DNA from 2 places in the Cryobacterium soli genome. Region 1 is predicted to be linked to the other one. Evidence: predicted binding sites of a transcription regulator. Region 1 holds the regulator's gene; the other holds the start of a gene.
What was found. Region 1 encodes HspR, which represses chaperone genes until heat shock. Its sites were predicted from a motif close to AAGTTGAGTCNNNNNGACTCAACTT; they were not measured.

Region 1 (14,412 bases):
CGTCGGCACCAACTGGACCGTCGCCATCGACGACAAGAAGTACACCCCGCAGGAGATCTCCGCCCGCATCCTGGCCAAGCTCAAGCGCGACGCCGAGCAGTACCTGGGCGACAAGGTGACGGATGCCGTCATCACAGTTCCCGCCTACTTCAACGACGCCGAGCGTCAGGCCACGAAGGAAGCCGGCGAGATCGCCGGCCTCAACGTGCTGCGCATCATCAACGAGCCCACCGCGGCCGCCCTGGCCTACGGCCTGGACCGCGGTAAGGAAGACGAGCTCATCCTGGTCTTCGACCTCGGTGGCGGAACCTTCGACGTCTCCCTCCTCGAGGTGGGCAAGGACGACGAGTTCTCCACCATCCAGGTGCGTTCGACCGCCGGTGACAACCGCCTCGGCGGCGACGACTGGGACCAGCGCATCGTGGACCACCTGATCAAGAAGTTCAAGGAAACCACCGGCGTCGACGTCTCCAAGGACAAGATCGCCAAGCAGCGCCTCAAGGAAGCCGCGGAGCAGGCCAAGAAGGAACTTTCCTCGAGCATGTCCACCAGCATCCAGCTGCCCTACCTCTCCCTCACGGAGAACGGCCCGGCCAACCTCGACGAGACGCTCACCCGCGCCCAGTTCGAGAAGATGACCGAAGACCTGCTCGACCGCACCAAGAAGCCGTTCCAGGACGTCATCCGTGAGGCCGGCGTCAAGGTCGAGGACATCGCGCACGTCGTTCTCGTCGGTGGCTCCACCCGGATGCCCGCCGTGTACGAGCTCGTCAAGAGCGAGACCGGTGGCAAGGACCCTAACAAGGGTGTCAACCCCGACGAGGTCGTCGCCGTCGGCGCCGCCCTCCAGGCCGGTGTGCTGAAGGGCGAGCGCAAGGACGTTCTGCTCATCGACGTCACCCCGCTCAGCCTCGGCATCGAGACCAAGGGCGGCATCATGACGCGCCTCATCGAGCGCAACACTGCCATCCCCACCAAGCGCAGCGAGACCTTCACCACGGCCGACGACAACCAGCCGTCCGTGGCCATCCAGGTCTTCCAGGGCGAGCGCGAGTTCACCCGCGACAACAAGAACCTGGGCACCTTCGAGCTCACCGGCATCGCGCCGGCGCCGCGCGGCATCCCGCAGGTCGAGGTCACCTTCGACCTCGACGCCAACGGCATCGTGCACGTGTCCGCCAAGGACAAGGGCACCGGCAAGGAGCAGTCGATGACCATCACCGGCGGCACCGCGCTGGGCAAGGAAGACATCGAGCGCATGGTGCGCGAGGGTGAAGAGCACGCCGCAGAAGACAAGCGTCGCCGTGAAGCCGCCGAGACCCGCAACACGGCCGAGCAGCTCGCTTACTCGATCGAGAAGCTGATCAAGGAGAACGACGACAAGCTGCCCGAGGACGTCAAGACCGAGGTGCAGGGCGACGTCGACGCTCTCAAGTCCGCTCTCGCCGGAGACGACGACGACGCAGTGAAGACCGCGTTCGACAAGCTCAACGAGAGCCAGGGCAAGCTCGGCGAGGCCATCTACGCCTCCAGCCAGGCGGATGCCGCGTCCGGCGCGTCCGAGAACGCCGAGCCCGCTGACGCCGGCAAGACCGACGAAGACGTTGTCGACGCCGAGGTTGTCGACGACGAGGACGAAGCGAAGAAGTAATGGGCGACTCCAAGCGCCCGGACGAGAACCGTCCCGAAGAAGAATCCGCCTCTGCTGCGGGAGCGCCCGACTCGGGCGCCTCCGCGGCGGGCGGGTCCGACGCCGCGACGGACGCGGAGGCCGAGCTGGCCGCCGCGGTCGGTGCGACCGAGGCGTCCGAGGTGAAGCAGGGCGAGACGCCCGACGCCGCGAGCGCCGAGGGCATCGAAGAGGACGAGCTGACCGTGCAGGACATCCTGGACGCGGCCAACCTCGAAGCCAACGATCCCTCGAACGAGCACCTCGCCGACCTCAAGCGGGTCACCGCCGAGTACGCGAACTACCGTAAGCGCACCGAGGCGAACCGCGAGATCGAGCGCGAGCGCGTCACCGGAGAGGTCGTCAAGGTGCTGCTGCCGGTGCTCGACGACCTGTACCGGGCGGAGAAGCACGGCGACCTCGAGGGCGACACCGCTTTCGCGACCATCGCGGCGAAGCTGCGCGCCAGCACCGAGCGCATCGGCCTCAAGCCGTACGGTTCGGTCGGCGACGTCTTCGACCCCACCGTGCACGAGGCCATCTTCCAGCAGCCCAGCCCGGACGTCGAGGTGGAAACCGTCGGCGATGTCGTCGAGACCGGCTACTACCTCGGTTCCTCGCTGCTGCGGGTCGCCAAGGTCGTCGTGCAGGTACCGAGCGATGGCTAGCCAGGACTGGTTCGACAAGGACTTCTACAAGGTTCTCGGGGTCTCGAAAGACGTCTCCGCCGCCGACCTGAAGAAGGCGTACCGCAAGCTCGCGCGGAAGTACCACCCCGACTCCAACCCGGGCAACCCCGCAGCGGAGGCGAAGTTCAAGGAGATCAGCGAGGCCCACTCGGTGATCGGTGACCCCGAACAGCGCAAGGAGTACGACGCCGTGCGCGCCATGGGCGGTGGAGCTCGCTTCACCGCCCCTGGCCAGGGTGGCCAGCAGGGTGGGTTCGACGACGTCTTCGGCGGCATGTTCGGCGGGGGAGCCCGGCAACAGGGCTACTCCTATGAGCAGGCCGGCTTCGATGACATCCTCGGTGGCATGTTCGGCCGTGGCGGACAGGGCGCCGGCGCTGCCGGTGGCCGGTTCGGCACGCCGAGCGGCGGCTACCGCGGTTTCGGCGGCCCCAGCAAGGGCCGCGACGTCATCGCGTCCACCACGGTCGACTTCATCACCGCCACCCACGGCGATCAGATCACCCTGCAGACGCAGGAGGGTCGGCCGATCAAGGTCAAGATCCCCGCGGGCGTCGCCGACGGCCAGAAGATCAAGCTGCGCGGGCAGGGGCAACCCAGCCCGGATGGCGGCGAGCCCGGAGACATCGTGCTCACCGTGACCGTGCGCAAGCACCCGGTCTTCGAGCGTGAGGGTCTGAACCTGCGCGTGAACGTGCCGGTGACCTTCGTCGAGGCCGCTCTCGGCGCCACCATCGAGGTGCCCACCCTCGGCGGGCCCCCGGTGAAGCTGCGCGTGGCCCCCGGCACCCCCAGTGGCCGGGTACTCCGGGTCAAGGGCCGCGGCGTCGTCACGCCGAAGGGCACCGGCGACCTGCTCGCCGTAGTCCAGGTGGCCGTGCCGTCGCACCTCTCGAAGGACGCCGAGGAGAAACTCCTCGCCTTCAACGAGGCCCTGCCCAAGGAGAACCCGCGCGACGAACTCATCGCCCGGGCCAAGGGGTAACGAACGCCGATGGATGAGAACACCCGGGTCTTCGTGATCAGTACCGCCGCAGAGCTTGCCGGGATGCACCCGCAAACCCTGCGGCAATACGACCGCCTGGGCCTCGTCAGCCCCGACCGCACGCCGGGCCGCTCGCGCCGCTATTCAATGCGCGACGTGGCCCGGCTGCGGGAGATCGCCGACCTGGGCGCTGAGGGCGTGAGCCTGGAAGGCATCCGGCGCATTCTCGCGTTAGAGGACACCGTGCGTTCACTGCGGAACCGGGTGGGCGACCTCGAGGCCGCCCTGGCCGACGAACTGCTCAACCGGCCGGGCCGCCGTGTCTTCGCGGCCGGCTCCGCCGGCGAGGTCATCTCGATGCGCGCGGGAACCCGCACCCGCCGCTCCAACCAGATCGTGATCTGGCGCCCCCTCGACAAATAGCGACCCGATCCGGCGTGTATTCGCGCCCGTCTCGTCGGTCGAGCTCGTCGAGACCTCGTGAGCCGGCCTGTCGTCGTACGTCGCCTGGGTTCGACGAGCTCAACCGGCGGGTTCACTGGCCGAGCCGGTGGCATCGAATGCTGGGGTGAGCGACTGCAGGCCCGTGACCCGCAGCAGGTCGAGCTTCTGCTCGTCTGCACTGCCGGGCACGACCGTGTAGACCACGATGCGCAGGTCGCCGCCGGGCACCGTCATCACGTCGCAGTCGACGGTGATGGGCCCGACCGCGGTGCGGGTGACGGTTTTCCGGCTCCAGCGGTGCTCGGCCACCCGGGCCTCGCCCCAGCGGCGTTCGAATTCGGGCGACGCGGCACGCAGCCGGGCCACCAGCTGCGCCAGTTGGCCGTCGTGCGGGTACCGGCCCACGGCCGTGCGCAGGTCAGCCGCGAGGTCGCTGGCGAAGTCCTCTTCGTGCTGGGCGTCGAACTCGACACCCTCATGCCCCCACATGAAATGCCGCCAGACCAGATTGCGTTCGATGCCGACATAGCGCGACGGGTCGCCGGTCAGGGCGGCCCAGAGCGGGTTCCACAGCAGGATGTCGTGGGACGCGGTGAACACAGCCATCGGCACGTCCCCCAGCCTGTCGATGATCCGCTGCACGCCAGGGGTCACGTGCTCAGGCACTGTCCCGCGGGCCGGAGGGGCGACGCCGGCGACCCGGTAGAGGTGGTCACGCTCGGCCGGGGTCACGCGCAGGGCGAGAGCCAGGGCGCCCAGCATCTGCGGGGAGGGATTGACCGCTCGGCCCTGCTCGAGACGCACGATGTAGTCCACGCTCACGCCGGCGAGGGCGGCGAGCTCTTCGCGGCGGAGGCCGGTAGTTCGGCGTCCAGCGCCGGCCGGCAGCCCGACATCCGCTGGCCGCACGCGGTCGCGCCACGCACGCAGCACGCTGGCGAATTCACTCATGGCCCCATTCTGCCCGGCGCCGCTCGATTCATCGTGGTACTCGCAGTCCCACCGTCGAGGGGTGCCTGGGTGAATGCGGGTGCGGGCCGCAGCATGGACCAATGACACTCACACTCATCACCGGGGCCAACAAGAGCCTCGGCCTCGAAACCGCCCGCCGCCTCATCGAGGCCGGCCACACCGTCTACGCCGGGATGCGCGACCTTGCGAACGGGGATGCCGCCCGTGAGCTGGGCGCCCACCCCGTGCAGCTGGACGTCACCGACCAGGCGAGCGTCGACGCCGCGTTCGCCTCCCTGCCCGACCTGGACGTGCTCGTCAACAACGCCGGCATCCTCGGCACCTCGTTCGGGGTCGATGACCTATCGACCGAGACGATGGCCGCGGTGTTCGACACGAATGTGCTGGGGATCGTGCGCGTCACCCAGGCCGCGTTGCCCGCGCTTCGCCGCTCGGCGCATCCGGTGATCGTCAACGTCGCGTCAGGCGTCGGCTGGCCCGTTTTCTCAGCACCGAGGGACACGACGAGTTCCCGGTGCCAGCCATCCCCTACGCGGCATCGAAGGCCGCGGTGATCGCGCTTACCGTGCAGTACGCGAAGAACCTGCCGTCGTTCCGCATCAACGTGAGCGACCCCGGGTACACCGCCACGGACTTCAATCGCCACGGCGGCCACCAGACGGTGACCGAGGGCACGGATGCGACGGTGGCCCTGGCCCTCCTGGGCCCGACCGGCCCCACCGGCGAGTTCCACAACCGAACCGGCCGCATCGACTACTGAGCAGTCCCGCGGTCTCGACAGGCTCGACCAGCGTGTGGGGGTTTCGACAGGCTCAACCAGCGGGCTCGACCAGCGTGCCGTCTTCTGATCGCCGCCGCACTCAGTAATAAGATTGCTGAATGGAATTGCGCCAGCTTGAGCACTTTGTGACGGTCGCCGACGAACGCCACTTCACCCGGGCAGCCGAGCTGCTGCACATCTCCCAGTCGGGGCTCTCCGCGTCCATTCGGGCGCTCGAGATCGAGCTGGGCACGTCGCTGTTCATCCGCAGCACCCGCCGGGTCGAGCTCACGGCCGCCGGCCAGGCCCTGCTGGCAGATGCGCTGCGCACGCTCGCGAGCGCCGCCGCCGCCCAGAACGCGGTCGCCGCGGTGCGCGGCCTGATGCGCGGCCGCCTCACCGTGGGCGCCGAGCCGTGCCTGGGCTCCGTGGACCTGCCCGCCGAGCTCGCCCGCTTCCGCACCGCCAACCAGGGGGTTGAGGTGCGGCTGCGCCAGGTGGGCTCCGTCGAGCTCATCGAGGGCGTGGCGAGCGGCACCACCGACGTTGCCCTGGTCGTGGTGACAGGCGACACCCCGCCCGGGGTGCGCCTGCACCCGTTGAGCAGCCAGAAGATGGTGGTGCTCTGCCACCCCGACCACCCCGTCGCGTCCCTCGACGAGGTAGACCTGGAGACCCTCCGGGCCGAGCCCCTGGTCGGCTTCCAGGCCGGCTGGGGCGCGCATATGCTCGCCCGGCGCGCGTTCGCCGCGGCCGGCTTCGAGTACCGGGCGGCGCTGGAGGTCAACGACGTGCATCCGCTGCTCGAATTGGTGGGATACAACCTCGGTGTGGCGATCGTGCCCACGAGTTTCGCGCAGAAGCGGCCGGATGACCTCGTGGCCGTGCCGCTGCCGGCCAGCGTGCCTGAGTGGACCGTGGCCGTCGCCGTGGCCGACGAGCCGAGCCCGGCCGCGTCGGCGTTCCTCGAGCAACTACTCGAAGACGTCGCCGCCGCCCGGACCGGCACCGAGGTCCTCGGTGCAGCAGACGACCGCGTGGGCACTGCGGCCTGAGCAACCGTCTGGGGCTAGAGGCCCAGCGGGATCCGCTCGGAGAAGACAGTCTTCACGGGCGGGGCGGCCAGGATCTCGCCGAGCCGGTTGACGCCCTCCGGGGTGGTGCGCCACTCGGCGTAGGCCGCGTGGTCGGCCGCGTTGGCCCAGGTCTCGACCACGATCACGTGTGTCGCGTCGGCGTCGTCCACGATCACTTCGAGTCCCTCGTTACCGGGCCAGGCGCGGGTGGCGGTCAGGGTCTCGGTGAGCACAGCGGCTGCGCGATCGAGCGCGTTCGGGTCGAGCTGCAGGGTGAGATGAACGGTGGCGGTCATGGGTGCTCCAGTTTCGGTTGTACTGACAGACAACACGGCGGCCGGAACAGAATTCCCGGCCGCCGTGCTGGTCATGCGGTGTGCTCGGTGCGGTTCAGGCCGCGTTGAGCGCGGCCAGTTCCTCGGCCGAGAGGGTGAGGTCGGCCGCGTGGGCCGAATCCCGGATGCTCTCCGGCCGGCTCGCCCCGGGAATGGGGATCACCCGGGGGGAGGCGGCCAGGTGCCAGGCCAGCGTGACGACCTGCGGGCTCACGCCGTGGGCATCCGCCACCTGCTGGAACGGGGCGAACCGGGTGCCGAGGTCGGCGGCGGACTTGATGCCGCCCAGCGGGCTCCAGGACAGGAACGCGACACCGAGTTCGGTGCAGAGGTCCAGCTCGGCCTGGCTGCTGCGGAACGCCGGCGAGTACTGGTTCTGTACACTGGCCAGCCGGCCGCCGAGGATCTCATACGCCTCGCGGATCTGCTCCGGGTTGGCGTTGGAGATGCCGGCGAGGCGGATGACACCGTCGTCGAGCAGGTCGCGGATGGCGCCGATGGAATCCGCGTAGGGAACCGCCGGGTCGGGCCGGTGGTGGTGGTACAGGTCGATGGCGTCGCCGCCGAGCCGCGCCAGCGACGCCTTCGCCGCCTGCTTGAGGTACTCGGGCCGCCCGTCGACGTACCAGCTGCCGTCGCCGGGGCGCAGGTGCCCGCCCTTGGTGGCCACGACCACCTGCGAGGTGTCGCCGCCCCAGGATGCAAGGGCGCGGGCGATGAGCGACTCGTTGTGGCCGACCTCGTCGGCGTGCAGGTGGTACGCATCCGCCGTGTCGATCAGGGTCACGCCCTCCTCGAGGGCGGCGTGGATGGTGGCGATGGAGCGGGCCTCGTCTGGCCGGCCCTCGATCGACATGGGCATGCCGCCCAGGCCGATGGAACTCACGGTGCGGTCGCCGAGTTGACGGGTCTTCATACGGTGTCCAATCTGGTCAAACGGATGGTCAGGAACGGGTGGAATGCGCGCTCACGAGCCGGTCGAGCGTGGCGTTGAGCGCCGCATCCACGACCTGCTGCTCCGGATGCGCGTCGAACCAGGCGATCGCCTCGCGGAAGCCGAGGGCGACGGGAGTGGTGCAGACGAAGTCGGGCACGAGCGCTTTCACCTTGGTGTTGTCGAAGATGACCGAGTGTGATCGGTCGCCGAGCAGCCCGCCGCTCCACTCCGGGTTCTCGGCGGCCATGGTGTCGCTGGCCACGTGCACGATCTCGGGCGCGGGGGCGCCGGCCGCGCGGGCGTACTCTGCGTAGATGGCGTCCCAGGGCAGGTACTCGTCCGAGGTGATGGTGAAGCTGTCGCCCAGGGCCTGGGACCGGCCGAACAGGCCGACGAGAGCCTTGGCGAAGTCGGTGCTGTGCGTGAGCGTCCACAGCGACGTGCCGTCGCCGTGCACCACGACCGGCTGGCCAGTGCGCATCCGGTGGATGTCGGTCCAGCCGTTCAGCAGCGTGATCTGGGTGCGGTCGTAGGTGTGCGACGGGCGGATGATCGTGACCGGGAAGCCCTGCTCGCGGTAGGCCTCCATCAGAACGTCTTCGCAGGCGATCTTGTCGCGGGAGTACTGCCAGAACGGGTTATGCAGCGGTGTGGACTCCCGCACCGGCAGCGCGGCCGGCGGCTTCTGGTACGCCGAGGCCGAGCTGATGAAGACGTACTGACCGGTGCGACCGGCGAACTGGGCGATGTCGGCGCGTACGTGCTCGGGTGTGAACGCCACGAAGTCCACGACGACGTCGAAGGTGCGCTCACCGAGGGCGGCGGTGACCGCCTCCGCATCCCGTACGTCGGCGGTGATGAGCTCGGCGGCGGCGGGCACCTCACGCAGGTCGGACTGGCCGCGGTTGAGCACGGTGAGACGGTGCCCGCGGGCCACGGCCAGCTCCGCGGCGGCCGCGCTGATGACGCCACTGCCGCCGATGAAGAGAACGTTCACTGCGGCGCTCACCAGGCGTAGTCTTCCGGCGCGGTCTTGTAGCCGGGGAAGATCTCGTCGAGCCTCGTCAGCGCGGCCTGGTCGAGCTTCACGTCCACTGCACGCAGCCCGGCCTCGAGCTGGTCCATGGTGCGCGGGCCGATGATCGGTGCGGTCACGGCCTTCTGGTGCATCAGCCAGGCCAGGCCAAGGTCGCCCGGCTCGGTGCCGAGCTCGGCGGCGAAGTCCTCGTAGGCGCCGATGGCGTCACGGTTCTTCTCGAGCTTTTCCGCGTTGGCACCGGAGGCCCGGCGGCTGCCGTCCCGCTCCTTGCGCAGCACCCCACCGAGCAGGCCGCCCTCGAGCGGGGACCAGGGCATGATGCCCATCCCGTTGGCCTGCGCCGCCGGGATCACCTCACGTTCAATGTCGCGCTTGAGCAGGTTGTACAGCGACTGCTCGCTGACCAGCCCGGTGAAATTACGCTTGCGGGCCTCGGCCTGCGCGGTGGCGATGTGCCAGCCGGCGAAGTTGCTGCTGCCGGCGTAGAGGATCTTGCCCTGTGCCACTGCGGTTTCCATGGCCTGCCAGATCTCGTCCCACGGGGTGTCCCGGTCCACATGGTGGAACTGGAACAGGTCGATGTGGTCGGTCTGCAGCCGCTTCAGGCTTTCGTCGAGCGAACGACGGATGTTGAGCGCCGACAGTTTGCCGTCGTTGGGACGCTCGGACATGGTGCCGTAGACCTTCGTGGCCAGCACGGTGTCCTCGCGGCGCGCGCCACCCTGCGCGAACCACCGGCCGAGGATGCTCTCGGTGGCGCCGCGGCCCAGCTTCGAGCCGTAGACGTTGGCAGTGTCGAAGAAGTTGATGCCCGCCGAACGCGCGGCGTCCATGATGCCGAACGAGGTGGGCTCGTCGGTCTCCGGTCCGAAGTTCATGGTGCCCAGGCAGAGACGCGAAACCGACAGGCCGGAGCGGCCGAGGTGTGTGTATTCCATACCCTCAGGCTGCTCCTTGCGCCGCGTCGCTGTCCAACAGGAGAACCGGATGCCATCCAGCAGTCCGGCTTCTCAATCGGACGGACCGGGCACGACGTGGGGCGGGGCGGTCCTGTCAGTCGGTGTCGAGACTGCCGGATCGCGGGTGTTCGACTGGGTGTGCGGTGGGTTGCCGGGTGGCGGTGACCGCGAGCAGGTCCAGCGACAGCCGCGGGTCCAGCCGCAGCGGCAGGTCGACGACCGACCGAATCTCCCAGCGCACGTGCAGGTTGCCGATGGAGAGCGACGGAGCCGGCAGCCCGGCGGGCGTCTCGACCGCGAACGGCAGGTCCACCACGGTGCCGGGGGTCAGGGTTCCCGCGGGAGCCAGCGTGACGGCGGCCATCACCGCCTCGGAGTGCCGGTATCCCTCGGATTCGCTCGCGTCCGGGTTCGCGTCTTGGCCGGGCCCGCCCCAGACCTCCTCGCAGCGCACGAGCTGTACCCGTACGCCCCGGGTGGCGACGGCGTCGTGGGCGCGGAGCCGCAGGACCCCGGTGAGCGGGGTGCCGGGTTCGAGCACGCGGGAGGAGAGCGCGATGAACTCGAGGGCGACGTGGCCCAGGTTCTCCCCGACCGGCGGGTGGCCGATATCGGTGGCGCTGGTCTGGCCCCAGGACTGCACGTCGATGAGGCGCTCGCGCTTGATGATCTGCCCGCCGGCGGCCCGCAGCACGCACCGCACGGACCAGCCCACGTCGATGAGGTCGCCGCGCACCGAGGGCGGGCCGTCACTGGGGATGTTGAGGCTGCCAGTGAGCACCCGCGACTGGCCGGCCGGGATCGCGCCGGGTGCCGGCACCGTGATAGCGGCGAGTACCTCGGTACTGCGTTCCCGGGCAGGGAAGACACCACCGTAGATATTGCCGCGGCCGTAGGTGTAGTTGACCTTGCGGATCAGCGAGATCTCGGCTGTGTCGATCAACGCGGCGCGGAGCGCCGTGATCCGGATGGTCACCCCCAGCGAATTGCCCTCGATCACCACGCCATCCGTGGGGGTGAGTTCGACCGAGACTTGTACCGCGGTATCGGTTGTTGTGACCACCATGTCGCACCAGACTTCCTGTAACCCGCTGTCAGAGACCCGTAAGACGGGGACAACGTACGCACAGTAAAGCCAGGCTTCGCCCCACGTTCAAGGGGATTGACTTGCCCGGTACGGTCTGCTTCGCCGAGCAGGTCAGCGCGCTGCGAGCTCCGCCACGGTGGGCGGGTTCGCGCCGGCGCGCGACACCGTGACCGCGGCGCTGGCCAGGGCGGTCTGGCCCAGCCGGCCGAGGTCCGTCGCGCCCAGCGCGTTCTGCAGCACGGCCTCGGTGGCCCCGCCCGCGAGGATCGCGTAGAGCAGGCCCGACATGAACGAGTCGCCCGCCCCGATGGTGTCGACCACGGCCACCGGATGCGCCGCCAGCTCGGCCGTGGCGCCGCCGGCGCGGAGCATCGCCCCGTCGCCGCCGCGGGTGATGGCGACCAGGGCCACCCCCGCCGCCACGTAGTCCCGCGTGATCTGGTCCAGGTCGCGGCCCGGGTACAGCCACGCGGCATCCTCGTCGCTCATCTTCACCACGTGGGCGGCGGCAGCCAGCTCCTCGACGGCCCGCACCACCTCGTCGCGGCTGCCCATGATCCCCGGCCGCACGTTGGGGTCATAGCTGAGCAGAGTGCCGGCCGGGGCGCCCGTGAACGCGCCGAGCACCGCCCGGGCGCCGGGCTGCAGGACCGCGGCGATCGAACCGGTGTGGATGAGGGTGCACGGAGCCGGCAGCGACAGCTCCGGCAGGTCCCAGCGCAGGTCGAAGTCGTACGTGGCGGCACCGGCGTCGTCGAGGGTGGCGGTGGCGCTGGAGGTGGCGCTCGCCGTGACCGACCCGGGCAGCAGGTGCACGCCGGCGGAGCGCAGGTGCTCGGCGATGAGGTCGCCGAACGGGTCGGCGCCGATCTGGGTGACCAGGGTGGTGGGCACGCCGAGCCGGCCCAGCCCGTACGCCACGTTCATCGGGCTGCCGCCGGCGTGGCTCACCGGCTCGGCGCCGGGCCGCCGCACGATGTCGATCAGGGCCTCCCCGATCACGAGGGCGCGGGTGGTGGCGGGCAACGAGCGGTCAGGCGTCATTGGCTGGTCCTGTCGGTGGTCTGGGTCGGGTGTTCTGTCGGGCCGTGGTCTGTCGGGCCGTGGTCTGTTGGGCGGTGCTCTGTGGGGCGCTATGGTGCTGGGCGCCGAGGCTCCGGTGGGAGCCCCAGGATAGCGCCCGGCGCTACCGGCGCACCCGGTAGCCGAGGTAGACCACACCGTTGCGGAAGGCGTACTCGTCCTTCAACTCGAGGGACAGTGACAGATGGTCGGGCAGGAACCTCGTGCCACCGCCCACCACCACGGGCGACACGAACAGCTGCACCTCGTCGACCAGCCCGGCCGCGAAGGCCTGCGCGGCCAGGTGCGGGCCGCCCACCGACAGGTTGCCGGAGGCGGTGCGCTTGAGCTCCCGCACCGCCTCCGGATCGAAGCTGCGCTCGATGCGGGTGCGCCGGCTGGACGCCTCCGTGAGGGTGCTGGAATAGACGATCTTGTCGGCGGCCTGCCAGATCGCGGTGTAGTCGCGCATCACGGCGGGCTGGTCGTCGTCGTGCAGGTGCATGGTCTCCCACGCCACCATCACCTCGTACAGTCGCCGGCCGTAGAGGTAGGTGCCCACCGACCGCTCCAGGTCGTTGACGAAGGTGTGCACCTCCTCGCTGGGCACGCTCCAGTCGAAGTTGCCCGACTCGTCGGCCACGTAGCCGTCGAGTGAGGTGATGCCCGTGCAGATCAGAATGCCCATCCGTGTGCTCCTCCCGCGGTGATGCCGACCCCGGTGAGGTGCTCACCGCGGCGTGGCGCATCCATTCTGCTCGCGGTGCCCCCGCTGAGGCCAGCCCCGTCTGGTTTCGGAGACCTGCTCATGAATGGCGTGCCTGCCTCGGGTAATCTGGTCGCCTTCAGCACAGCACAGCACAGCACAGCACAGCACAGCACAGCACAGCACAGCACAGCGCACTCCACTCCTCCGCAGGAAGGCCACCGATGGACACCGTCGACGTCAGCACCACAGCCGGGGTCGTCCGCGGCCGCCGGAGGCCCGGCTCCGCGGCCTTCCTCGGCATCCCGTACGCGGCCCCGCCGGTGGGTGAATTGCGTTTCGCCGCGCCCGTGCCGCATCCGCCGTGGCCTGGCGTGCTGGATGCCGGCAGCCCCGGCGCCACCCCGCAGCGCATCGACGGCGGCGACACCACCCTGGTGCCGGAGCCCAGCTTCCCCGGCGAGTCCACCCTGAACGTGAGCGTGTTCACGCCCGATGCGACCCCCGCTGCTGAGGGTGCTGGCCTGCCGGTGCTGGTCTACATCCACGGCGGCGGCTACACCTCCGGCTCGGCCGCCAGCCCCTGGTATGACGGCGCGGGGTTCAACCGGCACGGTGTGGTCACCGTGAATGTGTCGTACCGGCTCGGCTTCGACGGCTTCGGCTGGATCGAGGACGCGCCGCTGAACCGAGGTGTGCTCGACTGGCTGCTGGCGCTCGAGTGGGTGCAGCGCAACATCCGTTTCTTCGGCGGCGACCCGGCCCGGGTCACCATCGCCGGCCAGTCCGCCGGCGGCGGGGCCGTGCTCACCCTGCTCGGCTCGCCGCGCGCGCAACCGCTCTTCGCGCGGGCGATCGTCATCTCCGGGGTTGCCACCCACCTCACGCCCGATCAGGCGGAGCAGACCGGCCGGCGCCTCGCCGAGCTGGCCGGGGTGGCGCCCACCCGGGTGGGCCTGGGCGCGCTCACCGAGCAGCAGATCCTGGCCGAGCAGCCGCGGGCCACGGCGCTGCCCGCCGGCACCCCGGCAGGGCCGCTCGGCGAGATCGCGAACACCCTCGTGGGCGGGCTGCCGTTCGGTCCGGTGATCGACGGGGACCTCGTGCCGCTGGCCACCGGTGCTGCGGTGCGGGTTGGCATCGGCGCCGACAAGGCGCTGATGCTCGGCAGCACCGACCACGAGTTCAACTTCGCCATGAACGAGCTCACCGACGAGCTCGCGGGCGAGGACGCCGCCGAGATGCTCGGCCGGCTCGGCGTCGCCGTGCCCGCCGCGCGCGCCTACGCCGCAGCCCACGACCAGCGCGGCACCGCCGACGTCCTCGGCCAGTTCGCCTCGGACCGCGCGATCCGCGGCGTGATGCTGCAGGTCGCCGAAGCGCGCACCGCGGTCGCGGCCGACCGGGCCGCGGCCGCATCCGCCGCCCTGGCCGTCGCCGCCTCTGTCGGTGTCGCCGTGGGCCGGGCCGCGGAGGCCGCGCCCACCTGGCTCTGGGCGTTCGCCTGGCGCTCGCCCACGTTCGGCGGAGCGCTGCACTGCCTCGACCTGCCGTTCTTCTTCGACGCTCTCGACGCCCCACGGGTTGCGGTGCTGACCGGCCCGGCGCCGTCGCAGCGACTGGCCGACGAGGTGCACGGCTCCGCGGTGGCCTTCATCGCCGGCGGAGACCCCGCCTGGCCGGCCTGGACCG
Region 2 (14,412 bases), 2.1 Mb from region 1:
CCTGCCCGAACTGCACCGGGACTACGAGTCCGCCACCGAGAAGGCCGACCTGATCGACCGGTTCGGGGTGCACCGCGAGGGCGACACCCCCTTCGTGCTCTGGCAGCTGCTCACCGAGCACGGCCTGCTCGACGCGGCCGCCGACACCAACCGCGCCCGCCGGCGTGAGAACCAGGCCGCCTTCAGCGCCGCCCGGGATGCCGAGACCGAGCTGAAGGGCCGGGTCGCCGACCTGCAGCACCAGCAGCGCGACAACGGCGGCGACGTCCTCGCCGGCCTGCAGAACGAACTCGACGTGCTCACCGCCCGCCGCGACGACGTGGCCGCTGAACGGGCCCGGTTCGACGACCGGATCAGCCTGGTCGGCGCGACCATCGATTCCGCCGACGACTTCGCCGCCGCCCAGCTGCGCGCCGAGGAGTTCGTGGCCGGCTTCGCCGCCACCGAGCAGGAGCTCGACCTTGAGCGGGTGGGCCTGCAGCGCACCGCCTACCCGATCGAGGAGAAGATCCGCACCCTCAAGCAGGAGCACGGCTTCCTCACCGGCCGCGCCAGCCTGGTGCCGCAGCACCTGCACAACGCCCGCCTGATGATCGCCGAGGCCGCGGGCATCCCCGCCGACGAACTGCCCTTCGTGGCCGAGCTCATCGACATCGCGCCGGGGGAGGACGCCTGGCGCCAGGCCGCCGAGGTCACCCTCTCGTCGGTCGTGAGGGTACTGCTCGTCGACGAGACCCGTCTGCGCGCGCTCGGCGAGGCCATCGACCCGCTGCATATCCCGGTGCGCATCCACTTCGAGGGTGTCGCCCTGCACCCGCACCAGGAGGTGCGACCCGACCCGCGGTACGTCTCCGGCAAGCTCGTTTTCAAGGACTCGCCCTTCAGCCGCTGGGTGCAGGACCGGGTGCAGGCTCCCGCCATCGACGCGCTCTGCGTGGCCGGACCGGCCGAGCTGGCCGGGGACGGTTCCCGGGTCACCCAGAGCGGGCAGATCCGCAATGGCAAGCGCGGCGCGCACGGCTGGAACAAAGACCAGCGCTCCATCATCGGCTTCTCCAGCGGGGTGCGCCTGGCCGAGATCACCGACGAGCTGGCCGCCCTCAAGGCGCGGGCCGACGACCTGGCCCAGCAGGCCTCCGCCATGGCGGGCCGCATCATGGCGCTCCGCCGGCTGAAGGATGCCCACCAGCACCTGATCGACACCGCCTGGGCGGCCATCGACGTGGCCGGGGCCCAGGCCCGGATCGGCGCAAAGGAAGCCGAGCGGGAACGCCTGCTCGCGGGCAGCGATGTCCTGCGCGGGTTGCAGGATGAGGAGGCGCGCCTGTCGAGCCAGCTGGAGGATGCCCAGAAGCGCAAGCACGAGACCGAGCGGGCAGCCGCCGAGCTCGGCGACGAGCACGCCGCGATCGTGGACCGCCAGGACATCGTCAACGTGCGGCTGGAGCGCATCCAGGCCGACGAGACCGTCACCCTGACCGACGAGCACTCCGCCCACCTCGACGCGCAGTTCGCGTTCGGCGCCGACAGCGCCGATCTCGCCGGCTTCGCCGGCGGGGTGAAGCGGCTGCGCGAGCGCCTCATCGAGCAGTCGAGCCAGGACCGCGAGACCGCCCGCAACGCCAGGGACACTCTGATCGGGATCTTCGAGACCTTCCAGAGCCGCTGGCCAGACCCGAACATCGGCGTGGGGATGGAATCGTACTCCAGCTACAACGACATCCTGGATGCCGTGTACACGCTGGGCCTCTACGAGCGCCGGCAGGAATGGAAGCGTCGCCTCTCCGCCTGGAGCGGCCAGGACCTGGTGCCCCTCGTCGGCGCGTTCACCACGTCGATCGAGGAGATCGAGGACCGACTGCGGCCCATCAACGAGATCCTCACCACCCTCCCGTTCGGGGCAGGCCGGGACCGGCTGCAGATCTCGCTGCGCCGTCTGCACCGCGACGACGCCACGGCGTTCCGCAAGGAACTCAAGCTGCTCTCGTCCGGGTCCACCGAGGAATTCACCGACGAACAGACCGAGAGCCGGTTCACCCGGCTGCAGGCCTTCATGAACCTGATCCGCCGGCCGGACGACCTGGACGGCGTGGCTGGCGCGCGCGCGGGCGGCCGGACGGCGATGAAGGGCGAGTCCGACCGTGACCTGCTGTTGGACGTGCGCCGGCACGTGGAGATCACCGCGGTGCGCACCACGCCGGACGGCGTCGAAGTGAGCACGTACTCGTCGCTCGGCGGCAAGAGCGGTGGCGAATCGCAGGAACTGGTGGCCTTCGTGGTCGGCGCCGCCCTGCGGTTCCAGCTCGGCGACGAGAGCCGCACCCGGCCGAGGTTCGCGCCCGTGTTCCTCGACGAGGGGTTCGTGAAGTCCGACTCCGAGTTCGCCGGCCGCGCCGTCGCGGCGTGGAAGGGGCTCGGGTTCCAACTGATCGTGGGGTCTCCGCTCGACAAGGTCACCGCGCTCGAACCGTACATGGACCTGGTGCTCTCGATGACGAAGAACAGCGCCACTGGCTTCTCCTACATCACCCCGCTGATGTCGCCAGAGTCGGTGTCGCCCGAGCCGGCCCAGGCCCAGACGCGGGAGGCGGAACCGGCGCTCGGCTGACGCGCCGCTCTGGCCGGGCGGGGAAATCCGGCTTACGCTGGCCCGATGGTGTCCGTGCACGATCTGCGACTGCCCGACGGGCGGGTGCTCAGGGTGCACGACAGCGCCGAGAGCCCCGGCGGCGATGTCGCCCGGCCCCGCCTCACGGTGGTGTGGCTGCACGGGTCGCCGCAGACCGGCGCGCTGCTCGCTCCGCTGCTGAGGGCGGCGGCCCAGCGAGGCATCCGTCTGATCTCCTACGGCCGGCCCAGCTACGGCGGCTCGTCGCCCCGGCCCGGCCGCTCGGTCGCCTCCGCGGCGACGGATGTGGCGGCCATCGCCGATGCCCTCGGCCTCGACCGGTTCGCGGTGATGGGCGCCTCGGGCGGCGGCCCGCACGCCCTGGCCTGCGCGGCGCTGCTGCCCGACCGGGTGATCGCCGCCGCGTGCCTGGCCTCCCTCGCGCCTATCGACGCCGAGGACCTGGATTTCTTCGCCGGGATGGCGTCCGACGGTGCGCTGCGGTCGGCGCTGGCGGGCCGCGCCGCCCGTGAACACTACGAGGCCACCGCCGAGTTCGACCCGGCCAGCTTCGTGGAACGCGACTACGCCACTCTGGCCGGGGACTGGGCCTCGTTGGGCGACGATGTGGGGGAGGCGTCGGCGGCAGGCCCGGACGGCCTCATCGACGACGACCTGGCGTTCGTGATGCCCTGGGGCTTCGACCCTGCCGCCGTGATGGTGCCCGTGCTGATCGTGCAGGGCGGCCGTGACCGGGTGGTGCCGCCCGCCCACGGAGCGTGGCTGGCCCGCACCTGCACCCGGGCCGAATTCTGGGAGTACCCGGACGACGGCCACATCTCGATCCTCGACGAGTGCCCGGCGGTTCTGGACTGGCTGCTGGCCCACTCGTGACTCCCGGGGTGCCAGGATGAGACCACTATGGATATGCGACTGGAATTGGTGCCGTTGCCGGCGAGTGACGTTGACCGCAGCCTGACGTTCTACGTCGACCAGGTGGGGTTCCACCTCGATCACGATGTGTCACCCGGCAACGGGATGCGCGTGGTGCAGCTCACGCCGCCGGGATCGGCCTGCTCCATCGTGATCGGGGTGGGCATCAGCGCTCCCGATGCCGCCCCGGTGCAGAACCTGCACCTGGTCGTCGACGACCTCGACGCCGTTCGCGCGACCCTGCTGGGAAACGGTGTGGACGTCTCGACGGTCACCGATATGGGCGGTGTCCGCTACGCATACTTCAGCGACCCGCACGGCAACAGCTGGGCACTGCAGCAGATCTCGGCCACGACGTTCTGATCCAGAGAGTAAAAAAAGTTTGACACGGTGTCTGCTTCGGCATACATTGTGGATGTCAACAATTCTTTACTCTCAGACGGGCGGCACACGTGGCACACGAAGAGAAACGCGCCTGGATCATGGCTGGTGTCACGATCCTGGCGTACGGCATCTACCTGGGTCTGCTGCTCGGGGGCACCCGGACGGGACCCCTCACCGAGGTGCCGTACGCCGCACTCATGCTCTGGAGCATCGGCGGCGCCATTCTGGGCACCATCGTGCTCACCATCGGCGCGGGCCTGATCTCGCCCCGCGAGGCGACCGTGACGGACCAGCGTGACACCGAGATCCACCGGACCGGACAGTACATCGGGCAGTCCTTCGTGATCCTCGGCGCCGTGCTAGCCCTGCTGTTCGCCCTGGCCGAGCTCGATCCGTTCTGGATCGCCAACGTGATCTACCTGGGCTTCGTACTCTCGGCGGTCCTGGCCTCGGTGACCCGGATCGTCGCATACCGCCGCGGGTTCCAGAAATGGTGAAGGCAACCAGTATCACCAACTGCATCCGCGGGCTGCGATTCGAGCACGGCGAGATGACCCAGGCCGACCTGGCCCGGCAGGTCGGCGTGACCCGGCAGACCATCATCGCCATCGAGCAGGGCCGGTATTCGCCCTCGCTCGAGGTGGCGTTCCAGATCGCACGGGTGTTCAATCGACCACTCGACGAGGTATTCCAGTACCCCGCCGGCCCGGCCCGGCCGAGCGCGACAACCGGCCCCACTCCGCCAGCCAGCCCCGCACCGCCAACACCCGGAGGACGCTCATGAGAGCCATCGTGCAGGATCGTTACGGCTCGGCCGACGTGCTCCACCCCGCCCAGATCGACCGGCCCTCGCCCGGTGACGACGAGGTGCTCATCGCGGTGCGGGCCGCCAGTCTCAACATCGGCGACTGGCACATGATGACGGGGCTACCCCTGCTGCTGCGCCTTGCCGCGGGTCGGCGCGGCCCGAGGAACCGGGTGCGGGGCATGGATGTGGCGGGCCGGGTCGAGGCCGTCGGCGCCCAGGTCACCCGGTTCCAGCCCGGCGACGAGGTCTTCGGGGTCTGCGACGGGTCACTGGCCGAGTACGCCGTGGCCCGGGCCGGCACCGTCGAGCCCAAGCCGGCCGGCTTGAGCTTCGAACAGGCGGCCGCGGTGCCCGTCTCCGCCGTCACGGCCCTGCAGGGCCTGGCCTCGGTGCGCGAGGCCGGCGCGGGGGAGCGGGTTCTCGTGATCGGCGCATCCGGCGCTGTCGGCGGTTACGCCGTGCAGCTGGCACACGCCTTCGACGCCCACGTCACGGGAGTCTGCAGCCCGGGCAAGGCCGACTACGTGCGCTCGCTCGGGGCAGACGTGATCGTGGACTACACGCGTGGCGACATCACCCGGTCGGGTGAGCGTTATGACCTCGTTCTCGACACCGCGGGCAACCGGTCGGTCTCGTCCCTGCGCCGGCTGCTCGCGCCACGCGGCACCCTGGTCATCGTGGGCGGCGAAGGCGGTGGCAGGCTCACCGGCGGGTTCGAGCGGGCGCTCCGGGCACTTTTCCTCTCACCCCTGGTGCCGCAAAAGCTCACCGGCCTCACGTCGGTCGTGCGGCACGGTGACCTGCACATCCTTGCGGGGTTGCTCGAGAGCGGAGCGATCACCCCGGTGATCGACGGCGTCTACCCCCTCGCCGAGGCCGCCAGCGCGATGCGCCGGCTCACGGATGGCAGCACCCGCGGCAAGCTCGTCGTCACGATCTAGTCGGCGGCGGCGAGCAGCCCGGCGGCGCGGCGAAGGCTGTCGCTGGGGTCCGCGGCCCACCGGTCGAGCACCACCTGGGCGCGCCCGCGGGCCGCTCCGGTGAGGCCGGCGACGAGGGGGCTCACCACGTCGACCGCGAGGGGATCCACCAGGGCGGGCAGCCGGGCCTCGCGCAGGAACCCCTCGATGCGGGTGAGGTCGGAGGCACGCAGCATCCTCACGTGGCTCTGCAGGAGCACGACGGCCGCCAGCCGGCTCTCGAACACCGGCAGCGCCCAGAGCTCGCTGCTCAGGGCGGTGATGTCGTCGTGGTCGAGGCCGGGGTAGCGCCGGGCGGTGTCGCGCACCGTGCCGCGGACCGCGCCGACGGATGCGCCGTAGAAGGCCAGGGTTCCGCCCAGGCGGGCCCGGGCGGCTTCGGCGCGTTCCCAGGAGCTCTCGCGTTGCAGGGTGGCGTCCACGAACTCGCCCGCTGCACTCATGGGTCCTATTCTCCCTGGCTGTTCTCCCCGACTGTCGCGCGGCGCGGTGATCTGGAAGGCTGGAGCGCATGACCGAAGACGCTTATGCCGGAGACCTGCGCCGTTATCTCCAGGAGGCCAGGGAAGCCCTGGTCTTCAAACTCGACGGGCTCAGCCCCTACGACATGCGCCGGCCCCTGGTTCCGACCGGCACCAATCTGCTGGGCCTGGTGAAGCACATGGCCGGTGTGGAGGCCGGGTATCTCGGCGCGACCTTCGGACGGCCGTTCCCCGAGCCGATGCCGTGGATGGACGACGCCGCCCCGGACAACGCCGACATGTGGGCCACCCTCGATGAGTCACGGGACGGCCTGGTGAACCTGTATCGCCGGGTCTGGGCGCACTCCGACGCCACCATCGCCCAGGTGCCGCTGCACGGAACCGGCCGGGTGGCGTGGTGGCCGGCCGAGCGCAACACGGTCACGCTGCACCGCATCCTGGTGCACCTGATCAGCGAGACCCACCGGCATGCCGGCCACGCCGACATCGTGCGCGAGCTGATCGACGGGGCGGCCGGGCTGCGGGCCGTCAACGACAACCTGCCGTCGGGCAGCCCGGAATGGTGGGCCGACTACCGTGCCGGGCTGGAGCGGACAGCCCGGCAGGCCTGACGCCTCGGCTGTGACCTGCGTCGCCCGCGGCCTAAAGTGGACTGCGCCCCGAAAAGGCGCCCCTCAACGCTCACATCCGGACTGTCCCCGTGGGGACCACTCCGGTAGACCGCACCTCCAGCACACACCGAAGGACGAAAGCACCGTGTCGAGAATCCCTGCCCGCTGGGCCCGCTCCGGCGCGACTGCCGCCCTCGCCCTGCTCACCGTCACCGGTCTCGCCGCCTGCACCGGTCAGCCGATCGCGTCCGCCGGCTCGGCCGGCGCCGCGGCCGGCGCATCCGACCGCACCTATGCCCTCGTGGTGCACTCGGTTCCGGGCGACGCGTTCTGGGACGTCGTGAAGTCCGGCGCCGAGGCGGCCGGCACCCTCTACGGGGCCACGGTCACCTACCAGGGCGACCCGGATGTGCAGAAGCAGAGCCAGTTGATCGAGACGGCCATCGCCGCCCAGGTCGACGGCATCATCGTGTCGATGGCCAACCCCGACGGTCTCCGCGGCGCCCTCGCCGACGCGGCCGCCGCCGACATCCCGGTGATCACCATCAACTCCGGCGCCGAGGAATCCGCGTCGGTCGGCGCGCTCACCCACGTGGGGCAGAGCGAGTACCTGGCCGGGCAGGGGGCGGGCACCAAACTCACCGAGGCCGGCGCCGGCAAGGTCATCTGCGTCATCCACGAGGCCGGCAACGCCGGATTGGAAGACCGGTGCCGCGGTGCCGCGGACACCCTCGACGGCAGCATGAGCAACCTGCAGGTCGACATCGCCAACGTCGCGGATGCCCAGAACACCATCAAGAGCGCCCTGCTGGCCGACCCCACCATCGACGGTGTGCTCACCCTCAACTCCGCGGTGGGAGTCGCCGCGGCGCAGGCCGTGGCCGAGGCCGGCAGCGACGCCCAGATCGGCACGTTCGATGTCTCCGCCGATGTCACCGGGCTGATCAGCGACGGCAGCATCCTCTTCGCCGTCGACCAGCAGCCCTACCTGCAGGGCTACCTGCCGGTGAGCTTCTTCGAGCTGTTCTACACGAACGGCAACGTCGTCGGCGGTAACCTGCCGGTCTACTCCGGGCCGGGCTTCGTCACCCAGGAGAACGCCGACCAGGTCGCCGGGTTCGCCGGCAACGGCACGCGATGACGCAGCTGGCCACGCCACCCCGCCGGGACGAGAGACTCGCCGCGACGCACCCCGTGGTGCGCCTGCTGCGCCGCCCCGAGATGGGCGCGCTGGTCGCCGCCGCCGCGATCTTCGGCTACTTCTCCCTGGCCACCACCTCGTTCCTCACCCCGGCCGGCGCGGCCACCTGGCTCTACTCGGCGTCGCTGTTCGGCATCATGGCCGTGGCCGTGGCGATGCTCATGATCGGCGGCGAGTTCGACCTGTCCGCCGGTGCCATGACCGGCACCACGGGCCTGCTCGTCGGCGCCTTCACCACCCAGTGGGGCATGAACCTCTGGCTGGCCATGGTGCTCGCTCTGCTGATCGCCCTCGCTGTCGGCGCCTTCAACGGGTTCCTCGTCGTGCGCACCGGCATCCCGAGCTTCATCGTCACTCTTGGCACCTTCTTCATCCTGCAGGGCCTCAACCTCGCCGGCACCAAGCTCGTGACCGGCCAGGTCGCCATCCAGGGCATGAGCGCGGTACCCGGTTTCGACGCTGGTAAGGCGATCTTCGGGTCGACGATCCCGGTCGCCGGAGTGAACCTCAAGGTGTCGGTCTTCTGGTGGCTCGGCCTCACCATCGTCGCGAGCTGGATCCTGCTCCGCACCCGCTACGGCAACTGGATCTTCGCCATCGGCGGGGCGTTGCAGAGCGCCGTGCAAACCGGCGTTCCCGTGCGGCGCACCCGGATCGGCCTGTTCATGGGCACGGCCGCGGCCGGCTGGCTCGTCGGCATGCTGTCGCTCTTCGACGTGGCGACCGTGCAGGCCACCACCGGCATCGGCCAGGAATTCGTCTACATCATCTGCGCCGTCGTGGGCGGCTGCCTGCTCACGGGCGGCTACGGGTCCGCCGTCGGCGCGGCCCTCGGCGCGCTCATCTACGGCATGATCCTGCAGGGCATCGTTTTCGCCCAGTGGGACAACAACTGGCTCAAGGCCTTCCTGGGCGGGATGCTACTGCTCGCCGTGCTGGTCAACCTCTCGGTGCGCCGCCAGGCCGGAGTGCGCGAATGAGCGCCGCGGAGACGGCCATCCTGCAGGTGCGCGGGGTGGGCAAGGTCTACGGCTCGGTCATCGCCCTCAGCGACATCTCCACCTCGGTGTCGGCGGGAGAGGTGCTCTGCGTCCTGGGCGACAACGGCGCGGGCAAGTCGACGCTGCTCAAGATCCTCGCCGGAGTGCACTCGCACTCCTCGGGCGAACTGCTGCTCGACGGAACCGCCGTGCGTTTCGGCGGCCCCAGGCAGGCCCTCGACGCCGGGATCGCCACGGTCTACCAGGACCTGGCGATCGTGCCGCTGATGCCGGTCTGGCGCAATTTCTTCCTCGGATCCGAGCTGAGCGCCGGCGTCGGCCCGTTCTCGCGGCTCAGGGTCGCCGAGATGCGCGCGGTCACCCTGGAGCAACTGGGCCGGATGGGCATCGACCTGCGTGACGTCGACCAACCCATCGGCACCCTTTCCGGGGGAGAGCGGCAGTCGGTGGCGATCGCCCGCGCCATCTACTTCGGCGCCAGGGTCGTGATCCTCGACGAACCGACCTCCGCGCTCGGCGTCAAGCAAGCCGGGGTGGTGCTGCGCTACGTCGCGCGGGCCCGCGACAACGGACTCGGCGTCGTGTTCGTCACCCACAACCCGCACCACGCCTACCCGGTCGGGGACCGGTTCCTGGTGCTCAACCGCGGCACCAGCCTGGGCGAATTCGACAAGGCCGGCATCACCATCGAGGAACTCACCCGGTTGATGGCCGGCGGCGCCGAACTGGATTCACTGGCCAGGGAGATCGAGCGCGGCTGACCTCGTCCCGGGCCGGGCGGCCGCACCCGGCATCATCCGTTTCGGAGGATTCCACGGCCCGGCCATCGGCCTCTGCGACATAGGTTGCTACCGTCTGGGGCGACAGGCCGGATCCCGCGCGTGCCGGGCGAACCAGGTGAACCCGCCAGCGTGGATCCGACAATGGCAGGAATCGACGACGGCAGGGCGATGCCCTGGAATTGGAGTGATACCCATGGCTAGAGGAACAACCCCGGTGCTCGATGCGGCGGCCGAGATCAACGCGGTGTCGCTGGCCCGCACCGAGCTCGACCCGCGCACCTTGATGATCGCCAGGATCGCAGCCCTTGCGGCGGTCGACGCACCCGTCGCCTCGTACCTCCTGCACGTGGGACCGGCCGCGGAGGTGGGGCTGACGGTCGATGACGTGCAGGACGTTCTCGTCGCCGTGGCGCCGATCGTGGGCACGCCGCGGCTGATGTCCTCGGCGCGCAAGATCGCGGAAGCCCTCGACCTGGCCATCGAGCTGGGAAGCGAAGACGACACGCAGTAGCCGGTGACCGACAACCGAGTGAGGAGCACCCCCGTGAAGAAGCCCATCGTGTCCATGGTTCTGCTGGTGCTCCTCACCGGCTGCACGGCCGGCGGCGATTCAGCGTCGCCGAGCCCGACGGCGACAGATTCGCCGACTGCCACGGCGACGGCCGGGTCCACGGCCTCCCCGCCGACCGCGGCCCAGGTGACCTGGGCGGGCACGGTCTGCAGCGACATCACCACGCTGAAGACGGATGTTCAGGGCCTCGCCGCTGCGGCGGCCACCGGTGGGGACTCGGTGGGAACGGCCATCTCGAACCAGATGGACACAGTCTCGGCGTCGGCCACGGACCTGGTCGACACCGTGAAGTCGCCGCCGGAAAACCTGGGCGACGACCCGGAACTGCTCGCCGTGCAGGACTCGATCGACAACGTCGACCAGTCCCTGAAGACCTTGGAGTCGAGCGCCAGCCAGGTGCAGGGCACGACGGGGGCCGCCCTTGTGGACGCGTTGGCCACAGTGGTCGGCGACACCGGAGACGCGCTCAACAGTGTCGCCGGCACCGTGCAGACCGTCACCACGGCCATCAACGACACGTCGAGCACCCTCGGCCAGGCGTTCCGGGCGGCCCCGGAGTGCGCCGACCTCACCTCCTAGCCCGGCCGCCGGTCGCGACCCATCCGCTGATCGAGCTCGTCGAGATCCCGGGAGCCGAACGTGTTGGCGACGGCCCTCGCCGGGTCTCGACGAGCTCGACCGACGAGGTGGGCGCGAGAGCAGACCGGCGATCTCGACGGACTCAGGGGAGTCTCAGCTTCGGGCGGGAATGAAAAACGCCCCCAGGCGTTGACTTGAGTCGAGGGCGCTCAACTTTCGGGATCCCTCCTCGTTTTGACTCCCAGGAGGATGCATTGCCTACATACTTCGGCCCGGCCGGATCCGAGAACGGTTCCTTCGACGAATTCCTGGCCCGCTACCTGCAGGGCCAGCGCTCCGCGCAGTCCGGTCGACCCATTGAGATCACCCGACTGCTGAGCCGGCGCACCCACGAGCTCCTCGTGCAGGCCGCACAGTTCGCCGTCGACCACGGCCACGCCCACGTCGACGCGCTGCACCTGCTGCGCGTCATGGTGGAGCAGGAACCCGCCGCGTCGGCCATCCGCCGGGCCGGCGGCGACCCGGCCGCGATCGTGACGGCCGCCGATCAGCGTCTGCCCGAGTCCAGCGAGCAGCAGGCCACCTCGGCGCCCGCGCTCACCCCGTCGGCCCAGCGCGCCCTGCTCGACGCCCACCAGGTGGCCCGCGCGTTCGGCTCCACCTACATCGACCCCGAGCACCTGTTCTTCGCGTTCGTGGTGAACCAGGACGCCCCGGCCGCCCAGGTGCTGGCCGCCGCCGGCGTCACCGCTGAGTCGCTGCAAGCCGGAGCCCAGCAGGCCGAGGCCGACGAGGCCCAGGCCGCCGCCGGCAACCCGGTCGGCGACGGCACCTCCGACACCCCGATGCTCGACACCTACGGCGTCGACCTCACCGAGCGGGCGCGCTCCGGCAAGCTCGACCCGGTGATCGGCCGCAGCGACGAGATCGAGCAGACCGTCGAGATCCTCTCCCGGCGTACCAAGAACAACCCGGTGCTGATCGGCGAGGCCGGCGTGGGCAAGACCGCCGTGGTCGAGGGCCTCGCGCAGGCCATCGTCGACGGCCTCGTGCCCGAGCAGTTGCGCGGTAAGCGCGTCATCGCGCTCGACCTGCCCGCCATGCTCGCCGGAACCCGCTACCGTGGCGACTTCGAGGAACGCCTCACCAAGACCATGGATGAGATCAGCGAACGCAGCGACGAGATCATCGTCTTCCTCGACGAGCTGCACACCGTCGTCGGTGCCGGCGGCTCCGGCGAGGGCGGCATGGACGCGGGCAACATCCTCAAGCCCCGCCTGGCGCGGGGTGAACTGCACGTCGTGGGCGCGACCACCCTGAACGAGTACCGCAAGGTCGAGAAGGACCCGGCCCTCGAACGACGCTTCCAGCCCGTGCGGGTGGGGGAGCCCGGTATCGAGGATGCCGTGCAGATCCTCGCCGGCCTGCAGGAGCGTTACGCCGAGCACCACTCGGTGCGCTACACGGATGCCGCGATCCGCGCCGCCGTGGAGATGAGCGCCCGGTACATCCCGGACCGGTTCCTGCCGGACAAGGCCATCGACCTGATCGACCAGGCCGGCGCCCGGGCCCGCCTGGCCCTCGGCTCCCGCGTGGACGTCGACGGGCTGCGCGAGAAGCAGTCGGCACTCGAGTCGGCGAAGGCCGACGCGGTCGCCGCCGAGCAGTACGAGGAGGCGTCCCGCTTGCGCGATGAAGCCGAGACTATCGCGGCGACCATCGACGCGGCCGTCGTCAGCCAGGGCGGCGAGGACTCCGGTCCGTCCGCCGTGGTGGACGAGGCCGAGATCGCCGCGATCATCGCCCGGGCCACCGGCATCCCGGCCAGCCGCCTCACCGCCGGTGACCGCGAGCGCCTGGCCCGGCTCGAGGCCGACCTGCACGAGCGGGTCATCGGGCAGGACGACGCCGTGACCGTGATCGCCAAGGCCGTGCGGCGCAACCGCACCGGCATGGGCGACGCGAACCGTCCGGTCGGCAGCTTCCTCTTCCTCGGCCCCACCGGCGTGGGCAAGACCGAACTGGCCAAGTCGCTGGCCGAGTCGCTCTTCGGCGACGAGAAGGCCATGCTGCGCTTCGACATGAGCGAGTTCAGCGAGCGCCACAGCGTGAGCCGCCTGGTCGGCGCCCCTCCCGGCTACGTCGGTTACGACGAGGCCGGTCAGCTCACCGAACACGTGCGGCGGAACCCCTACTCGGTGGTACTGCTCGACGAGATCGAGAAGGCGCACCCGGACGTGTTCAACCTGCTCCTGCAGGTGCTCGACGACGGCCGGCTCACCGATGGTCAGGGTCGCACGGTGGACTTCCGCAACACCGTGGTGATCATGACGTCGAACATCGGCTCGGAGGTGCTGGCCAGCCGCAGCGGCGCGCTCGGCTTCACCGCCGATCTGGACGGAGCCGGCAACGGCTTCGGTTCGGAGAAGGCGTTGCGCGACCGGGTGATGGCCAAGCTCCGCGAGGCCATGCGGCCCGAGTTCCTCAACCGGATCGACGAGGTCGTGCTGTTCCGTAAGCTCGAACAGACCCAGCTGCGCCGCATCGTGCGGCTCCTGCTGGGCCAGACCGAGAACCGGGTGCACGCCCAGGGCCACACCCTCACGGTGACCGACGAGGCGATCGACTGGATCGCCGAGCACGGGTACGAGCCCGAGTACGGCGCCCGGCCGCTCCGCCGGGTGATCCAGCGCGAGGTCGACGACAGGATCGCTGACCTGCTGGTGGCCTCGGCCCTCGGGGACGGCGGCATCGTCGCGGTGAGCGTGCAGGACGGCGCCCTCACGGTCGCGGCCGAGCCGGCCCGGATGCCGCTGGCCGCCTAAACGGGGATACACCAGAGCCCCAGCCGGAACCCGTACGGGTTCCGGCTGGGGCTCTGTCGCGCTCCGTCGTGGACTACAGGATGAAGAGCATCTCCTGGTAGGTCGGCAGCGGCCACAGGTCGTCCGCGACGAGGTCCTCGAGCGCGTCCGCGGCCGTGCGCACGGCGGCCATGGCCGGCAGCAGCGCATCCCGGGCGTGCTCGGCCTCCGCCAGCGCCTCGTGGCCGGTCTCGGCATCCAGCGCGGCCTTCAGGCCGGCCAGGGCGCTCCGCAGCTCGCCGACCGGGCCCGTCACGGCGAGGAGCGGCGCGGTGTCGGCGTCCACTCCGGCGGCCGAGAGCGCCCCGACGTTGACGGCCAGCTCGGTCTGGTACCGCACTGCCGCCGGGAGGATCTGCGTGGTGCCCATTTCCAGGGTGAGGCGGGCCTCCACCCCGATCGTGAGTGCGTACTGCTCCAGGCCGATCTCGTATCGGCTGTGCATCTCCCGGTGGTTGAAGACCTTGTACTTCTCGAACAGGTCCATGGCCGGCTCGGTGATGAGCTCGGGCAGGGCGTCGAGCGTGGTGCGCAGGTTCGCGAGTCCCCGCTTCTCGGCCTCGATCGGCCAGGCATCCGAGTACCCGTCACCGTTGAACACGACGGCG

Region 2: a site for HspR is predicted at 11,132-11,156, ahead of DOE79_RS03295 (ATP-dependent Clp protease ATP-binding subunit). Genes of this name have one in related genera too.

Annotation. Positions count from the first base shown of each region.
Region 1 is NZ_CP030033.1:2,814,463-2,828,874, forward strand. It holds gene dnaK (molecular chaperone DnaK) at 1-1,651, shown strand, start outside; gene DOE79_RS13050 (nucleotide exchange factor GrpE) at 1,651-2,337, shown strand; gene DOE79_RS13055 (DnaJ C-terminal domain-containing protein) at 2,330-3,343, shown strand; gene DOE79_RS13060 (heat shock protein transcriptional repressor HspR) at 3,353-3,766, shown strand; gene DOE79_RS13065 (helix-turn-helix transcriptional regulator) at 3,866-4,738, opposite strand; gene DOE79_RS13070 (SDR family NAD(P)-dependent oxidoreductase) at 4,840-5,313, shown strand; gene DOE79_RS20915 (Rossmann-fold NAD(P)-binding domain-containing protein) at 5,274-5,519, shown strand; gene DOE79_RS13075 (LysR family transcriptional regulator) at 5,639-6,574, shown strand; gene DOE79_RS13080 (putative quinol monooxygenase) at 6,589-6,891, opposite strand; gene DOE79_RS13085 (aldo/keto reductase) at 6,986-7,846, opposite strand; gene DOE79_RS13090 (NAD-dependent epimerase/dehydratase family protein) at 7,875-8,876, opposite strand; gene DOE79_RS13095 (aldo/keto reductase) at 8,873-9,844, opposite strand; gene DOE79_RS13100 (hypothetical protein) at 9,960-10,931, opposite strand; gene DOE79_RS13105 (carbohydrate kinase family protein) at 11,064-11,996, opposite strand; gene DOE79_RS13110 (dihydrofolate reductase family protein) at 12,139-12,702, opposite strand; gene DOE79_RS13115 (carboxylesterase/lipase family protein) at 12,945-14,412, shown strand, end outside.
Region 2 is NZ_CP030033.1:705,711-720,122, reverse strand. It holds gene DOE79_RS03360 (ATP-binding protein) at 1-2,608, shown strand, start outside; gene DOE79_RS03355 (alpha/beta fold hydrolase) at 2,654-3,502, shown strand; gene DOE79_RS03350 (VOC family protein) at 3,530-3,904, shown strand; gene DOE79_RS03345 (hypothetical protein) at 3,994-4,422, shown strand; gene DOE79_RS03340 (helix-turn-helix transcriptional regulator) at 4,416-4,709, shown strand; gene DOE79_RS03335 (NAD(P)-dependent alcohol dehydrogenase) at 4,706-5,674, shown strand; gene DOE79_RS03330 (DNA alkylation repair protein) at 5,671-6,156, opposite strand; gene DOE79_RS03325 (DinB family protein) at 6,225-6,806, shown strand; gene DOE79_RS03320 (substrate-binding domain-containing protein) at 6,952-7,947, shown strand; gene DOE79_RS03315 (ABC transporter permease) at 7,944-8,987, shown strand; gene DOE79_RS03310 (ATP-binding cassette domain-containing protein) at 8,984-9,769, shown strand; gene DOE79_RS03305 (carboxymuconolactone decarboxylase family protein) at 9,984-10,301, shown strand; gene DOE79_RS03300 (hypothetical protein) at 10,335-10,940, shown strand; gene DOE79_RS03295 (ATP-dependent Clp protease ATP-binding subunit) at 11,195-13,765, shown strand; gene DOE79_RS03290 (glutamine synthetase III family protein) at 13,839-14,412, opposite strand, start outside.